Regions from separate parts of the Paenibacillus sp. FSL R10-2734 genome, predicted to be linked through region 2. Evidence: riboswitches for the same ligand, from Rfam matches in the RefSeq annotation. Region 2 holds a riboswitch; each other region holds the start of a gene.
What was found. A riboswitch is a leader RNA that binds a small molecule or an ion and turns the genes downstream of it on or off. The one in region 2 is predicted to bind cyclic di-AMP.
Positions count from the first base shown of each region.

Region 1: linked by a shared signal. The riboswitch ahead of NSS67_RS02570 (ubiquitin-like domain-containing protein) and the one ahead of NSS67_RS17375 (APC family permease) in region 2 are both predicted to bind cyclic di-AMP.
Region 3: linked by a shared signal. The riboswitch ahead of NSS67_RS02215 (C40 family peptidase) and the one ahead of NSS67_RS17375 (APC family permease) in region 2 are both predicted to bind cyclic di-AMP.

Region 1 covers NZ_CP150170.1:553,196-555,465, reverse strand. The annotation lists gene NSS67_RS02575 (TatD family hydrolase) at 1-253, shown strand, start outside; cyclic di-AMP (ydaO/yuaA leader) riboswitch at 450-679, shown strand; gene NSS67_RS02570 (ubiquitin-like domain-containing protein) at 961-2,118, shown strand.
Region 2 covers NZ_CP150170.1:3,954,613-3,956,882, reverse strand. The annotation lists gene NSS67_RS17375 (APC family permease) at 1-1,197, opposite strand, end outside; cyclic di-AMP (ydaO/yuaA leader) riboswitch at 1,321-1,478, opposite strand; gene NSS67_RS17370 (disulfide oxidoreductase) at 1,676-2,140, opposite strand; gene NSS67_RS17365 (DsbA family protein) at 2,137-2,270, opposite strand, start outside.
Region 3 covers NZ_CP150170.1:480,198-482,467, reverse strand. The annotation lists gene NSS67_RS02220 (C40 family peptidase) at 1-270, opposite strand, end outside; cyclic di-AMP (ydaO/yuaA leader) riboswitch at 276-417, opposite strand; gene NSS67_RS02215 (C40 family peptidase) at 778-1,206, opposite strand; cyclic di-AMP (ydaO/yuaA leader) riboswitch at 1,260-1,397, opposite strand; gene NSS67_RS02210 (hypothetical protein) at 1,612-2,270, opposite strand, start outside.

The DNA.
Region 1 (2,270 bases), 3.4 Mb from region 2:
ATCGTTTGGAGGACCCATTACGTTCAAAAATGCAAGAGTGCCAAAAGAAGTGCTTGCGCAGACCCCACTGGACCGATTATTGATCGAAACGGATGCTCCATATTTGACTCCACACCCCTATCGCGGGAAGCGAAATGAGAGTGCTCATGTGAAGCTGGTAGCAGAGGCGGCGGCTGAAATTAAAGGGTTAACATGGGAAGAATTGGCAAAAATAACGTATGCGAACGCACTGGAACGATTTGGGATTGTCTGAAAACGGGAGTAAAACAGGCGAAAAATAGAGAATCACCGATATATTAAACTTTTTTAATATAAAAACGGCTGAATATTACAATATTTTAACCAAATTTTTGCTTAAACGTGGTTGAATCGTCCTTTACAACATGCATCAAAACAGGATATCATCTTTTCAGTGATGTGAGCTGTGTTATAGTGACAGCCATTGATCATGGATCGTCTCGCTGAGTCTCCGTATGGAGAACGGGGGAACCAATATTGACCTGCCGCATGCCTGTATCTTGAATACGGCTAAGACGTGCCACAGGACAGTATTTGATTTCTTTACGTGGTCTTTGGGGTGAATTTAAGGGCAACCGCCATGAGCGGGTGACCTGAGATAGGGCGTCTCTCTTTCGTCCGAACCCGACAGCTAACCCCGTAAGCGCAAGTAAGAGAGGCAACCTCGTGCACAAGCATTCTCTATTCTGACATTGGAGAAGCCACGAAAGAGTCCTCAGTTGAACTCTTTTTAGGCTTTTTTATTTTTGAATAAACGGAATGTTGCCTACATACTGTTATATAACAGGGGTGGGAGTAGTTGTGCCGAGCAGGCGATCCATGAGCAGGAGACGCTAAGTTATTACGTGCGTGTCCTGTGACAATCTCAAATAGTTTCGTCAAAGGAATTCAGTCCTCATGATATACAATTGACGACGGGGCTATGTAAGGAGGATGGAGAGAATGGGCGTATTCCAACCAGAGGTATCCCATGATTCGCAGTCATCCAGCAGGTCTTTCGCATTACGGTGGGAGCAAGTAAATACTCGGGTACTTTTACTTGCGGGCGTGATTTCAATTGCTATCGCGCTACTTATTCTGCTGTACGTACACGGTCAAAGTAACAAACAATTATTTTTAGTAATAGACGGGCAAACACAGACGCTTCAAACGCGTGAATCACTTCTTGGTGATGTCTTGGAGAAAGAGCAAATTCCGGTGCAGCCGCATGATGAATTATCTTTTGGTTTGAGTGATGAAATAAAAGACGGTGACCGTGTCGTTATTAATCGTGCGCAGAAAATTAGTCTTACTGCGGACGGAGCAACAAAAACGTTGTATACGACCGAGGACACAATCGGTAAAGCGATTGACAAATTGGGCTTCTCCCTAGAAGGCCATGATAAGATTTTTCCTTCGTTAGAAACCACTATTTCTGCCAACATGGAGGTTAAGATTGTTCGCATCAACAAACAGACCGTTCAGCGAACAACAAACTTACCCTTCAGAGTCATCAAGACAGCAGACCCCTCCCTTACAGTGGGAACAGTTAGAGTGGCACAGGCAGGCAAACCAGGCGTCATGATTCAGCATATTGAAAAGATCTATCAAGACGGAGAACTGGCCTCTATGCGCATGATTGGTAAGGAAGTACACACGGTAACTAAAGATAAGATTATTGCCGTTGGTACTAAAGCACTTCCTAAGCCCGCTGTAGCTAAGACTACAACAACTTCCAAATCAAACACCAAAACAGTTAATGCTAGCGCTAAGGCTAATAACGTCACAAGCAAGGCTGGCGTAGACTTCGAGTACAAAAAGATGATTAAGAATGTCTCCATGACAGCATATTCGTCAGCAGAGCCAGGTATAGGTACCAAAACTGCCTCCGGAACACGAGTAACGGAAGGTCGTACGATTGCAGTTGATCCAAATGTAATTCCTATTGGCTGGTGGGTATATATCGAGGGGCTTGGATTCCGCCGTGCAGAAGATACTGGCGGTGCCATTAAAGGCCATAAAGTAGATGTCTATTTCGATTCACTGAGCCATGTGCGTAATTTCGGTCGTAAATCACGTACCGTTTATGTGATTGGACCTGTGAAACCGGAGCTTAACTAGAGCCGAAGCTTTTTGCAAATTATCCTTTGATAAGCTATAGTGATGATAACCGTTAAGGAACGCCAGATGATCATTTCGTTGATCGCAGAGCAACCGCTCATCACTTATACATTCTTTAACCAAAAGAAGAGGAGCGAAACCTCTTCTTTTTT
Region 2 (2,270 bases):
CGGCTTTGTTTTGAACCAATGAACCATCATTCCCAGTTGTGACAATGTAAAAGGTATAAATACACCTACCGCATAAAGAGGGATCAAGCTTTCTGTATTTCCGTGGAATGCAGCTACAAGCACGGCAGACAGAACCCCTAGAAAAATAATACCATTGGAGAAGCCCAGACGGTCACCACGGACCATAAAAGCATGTGGCATATATTTGTCTTTTGCAAACATAAAGGCGAGCAATGGAAATGCTGAGTAAGCTGTATTAGCTGCCAAGAACAAGATCACTGCAGTGATACCTTGAATAAAAAAGTACAAGGTGCCGCGACCAAAGGTCGATTCAGCAATCTGCGAAACAACAGTAGCTTTTTCGTCAGGCACGATTCCGTACCAATACGCTAACAGTGTGATACCCGTAAACATAAAGCCAAGTATGATCCCCATGATCATTAAAGTCTTGGCTGCGTTCTTTTCTGCTGGTGCTTTAAAGTTTGGAATCGCATTTGATACGGCCTCTACACCTGTGAGTGCCGAACAGCCAGAGCTAAAAGCTTTTAACAGCAGAAACAAACTGACATTGGATACAGCAGCACCTATTTCAGGTACATGTGCATGCACGCCACCTAGCGCATATTTGATAATACCGGAGATGATCAGAACTACAATCGAAACCACAAACAAATACACTGGGATTGCGATGAATGAAGCTGATTCTGTAACTCCGCGAAGATTAACTAAAGTTAGAAGAATAATAACTGATACTGCAATGAGAACGGTATGATTGTGTAGACTTGGAAAAGCAGATGTGATTGCATCCGTCCCTGCCGAAGCACTAACTGCTACAGTCAGAATGTAATCCACTAATAAAGACCCTCCTGCTAGGAGACCTGTCGGTATACCAAGATTACTCTTGGCTACGATGTATGCTCCGCCTCCTTGCGGATAAGCATAAATCGTCTGCCGATAGGATAATATCAGGATGGCCAGCAGGCCCAATACGGCTAATGCAATTGGCAGGGAATACCAGATGGCAGTAAATCCTGCAGCCACTAGTACAATTAGAATTTGTTCGGTTCCGTAGGCTACAGACGAGAGCGCATCAGAAGACAGGACAGCCAGTGCTTTCACCTTGGATAACTTTTCATGATCCAGTTCGTTCGACTTCATCGGGCGACCGATCAATAATCGTTTTACCTTGCTTACCATTGTGGATACAGTTCCTTTCTTTGAGAGCGGAAACGGAGATTCCGTGCGCTGTTTTCATTGGTGGATTTCATAAATGCAGACACTAAAAATAGCATACGGAAATGATCCGCATGCTATGCATGGTCATTATCCCACCTTGCTTACGAGGTTAGCTGGCGGATTCGGGCTGTGGTATAGCCCTACGGTACAAGTCCAATTGACCCTTTCCGATTCACCCCATTGGCACAAATGCCAAGATTGGTTCCCCCGATTTTCCTAAGAAAATTCAGCGCATATTCAACTTCTCACAAGGACTAATATTAGTCTACAAAGTGTATACAGTAAAGCGTGAAAAAAAATGAAAAAAGAATGAAAAAACATCCAATAAGCGCAAATATAGCGTCTTATTGGATGCTCTCTTTCATTCTCTTTAATTATCCCTCTGCACCGTGTTTTTAATCGATTTTCATATTTCTTTTGGATCACACAAAGTTAAAAATCAAAATCCTATGCTTTCCTCTGTATCTATCTCCATCACTTCTTCTTTCTCGCGTCCGTACCATAGTAAAATACTAATCAAAGCAAATGCGATTAACGCAAGGAAAGGAATCGTAATAAATCCGAAAAAGTTCAAGTAATCCTTATTACACGGAACACCTATCGTACAAGGAAGAATTTTACTTAACGCAGGGATCTTTTGTTCCGCATAATGATAGATCGAGATACTGCCACCAATCAAGCTTAATGGAAGTACATATGGGATGATGCGTTTATCCCCTCGAAACGTCGCGATACCCAATAGGATCAACTGAGGATACATGAAAATTCGCTGGAACCAGCAAAGCTTACAAGGTTCATATTTCAATACTTCACTCAGATATAAGCTGCCGGCGACAGCTACTAATGATACAAACCAGGCCAGATACAGGCAGTTACGCTTGCAGAAAGATAGGAATTTTGTCACTTTGCCTCCACAGCTTTTGCAGCGGCGTTAATTTCAGTTGTAATCGCTTCAATGTCGAATGGCTCAGCAGTTTTTACTCCATTAATGTAGAGTGATGGCGTAGTAGTCACACCTGAGTCGCTTGCCAACT
Region 3 (2,270 bases), 3.5 Mb from region 2:
TCCAGATCTTAAATCATCCTGGGAAATAGCTGTACCCATTTGATATTGGGAGCCTGATTGGTGTGGTAGGTTGATACCAACTTTATCAAACACATACATTGTAAATCCGGAGCAATCAAATCCATTTGTGGAGACGCCGCCGGATACGTATTTAGTTCCGATGGTCTTGTCGATCACTTTATCCATTTTGGAATCCGCGAAAGCGCTTCCTGCTCCGATGGTGAAGATAATGGAAAAGCTGAGTACAGCTGCTGCTAACTTCTTCTTCAAAAGTTTATACCCCTTCCAGATGCCTACGAGGTTAGCTTAAGGGTTCGGTTGAAGGTCCCCTATGACCCCTCTAAAGATGGAGGTCAATTCACCCAAAGTTGGTTCCCCCGTTTCCCTAATAGTTAGGAAACTCGGCTCAGACTGTTGATTAGGAATAGCTTGTAATCAATACATGACAAAACCTTTGTAAATAACAACTTAATGATTACAAAAATGTTACTAAAATCTTACTGCAGTTATTGTAACAAACGGAGTGCCGCTTGGCAATCGTTTTTAACATAATCATGCAGAAAAATTCGTATTTTTAAAGACAAAATGCATATGTAAGCGATAATATTAAACTAATTTTCATATTTATAGAAATATTTATCAAATAAAAGTGTTTAGAGCCCGTTCTAGTGGTGTAAAGAATATAATAAGGCAAAAGAAAACCTGGATTCGATTACGGCAATAATCAAATCCAGGTTCATATAGTTATAATTGTGAGGTTATAGTTGTGGGGAAGTATTAATCGTAGGCTACAGCTTGATATGAGGAAGTACTCATTACTCTTTTAGCACCAACGTAGCGATTGGCCCAGTAGGACTGGCTAAGTGAAGTGATAGTTACACCACGTGAAGAAGAAGATTGTGCAAATTTACCGTTTCCAACATAAATTCCAACATGGGATACGCCGCTACCCAATGTGTTAAAGAAAACCAAGTCGCCTGAACGCAGCTTGCTTTTAGCTATAGGAGTTCCGACATTATATTGAGCTTTTGAGGTACGGGGCAAAGAAAGACCCATATTCTTGAATACATACGTAGTAAATCCAGAACAGTCAAATCCTTTAGTGCTAGTGCCTCCGGTTTTATAGGCAACTCCAATAGTCTTTGAGATAACACTGTCCATTTTCGAATCTGCAAAGGCGCTTCCACCACCAATAGAGAATGCCATTACTAATCCTAGCGTCGCAGCGACGCATGCTTTTCTTAAGTTCTTCAAAAAAAATGTACCCCTTCCAATGCCTGTGAGGTTAGCTTAAGGGTTCGGTAGAAGTTTCCCTATGATCACTGCAAAGCGAGATCAATTCACCCAAAATATGGTTCCCCCACTTCCCGGTGCAAGGAATTCGGCGTTTTATGCACCAGTTAGTGACTTATCGACATGACTACGACAAATACATGAAGTTATGTAGAAATCGTTTCAAATGATTACAAACTTGTTACTAATGGAACAGGACTTATTGTAACAAAGTCTTTACCATTTTGCAAATCCTAATAATTTATCTATAACGCAAAAGAGTCCCAGCTCCTGATTCAGGAACCGGGACTTTTATATTATGTTCTGCAAGGCTTAAAATTATTGTGGAAATGCTTTACTGCGCCATAGATGATATTGTGCGGAGATCCCCCACATTTTGAAGAGTGTTGAAGGCAGTGAAGAGAGTTGACGAATAAGAAGTGCGGGTAGGCCAGGACAGAAGATACCAGTTAGTCCGCACACTAGCAGAAGGAGCAGACCGCCTGCACCAAGCACGATGGAAATTCCTATTGCTGGAAAAAGTGACTTCAAGCAGATGAATAGGGAGGAGAACATCCCCATACCACTGGTATAACCAAACTGCATATATAGAAGAAACAGACGCACGATAAAAATGTATATAAGCCATGCCAATACGTATGGAACTAGATGGAGCAACAAAGAGTAGTTCAGAAAGGAGGATAAGAATAGCCCGTACATTTTTGGAGCAAGCCAATATAACGGAAGTAGAACCAACACCCATTCAATTAGACTGAAGATAAACACTGGCAATCCATAAAGCTTCATACCGGGAAAAAAGAACAGGCCACGCTCTCCTTTTCGCTCCTGGTGGAGTTCATGCAGTAATCCAGCCCTTATAAAGGGGGAGAGTAGCAGTCGCAAGACAACAAGCCCTAGGAACATCCATAACCAAGTACGTATCGCAGGATCTGTGTTCAAGCTGAACTGCCCTTCGACATAATAGAGTAGTCTGCCCA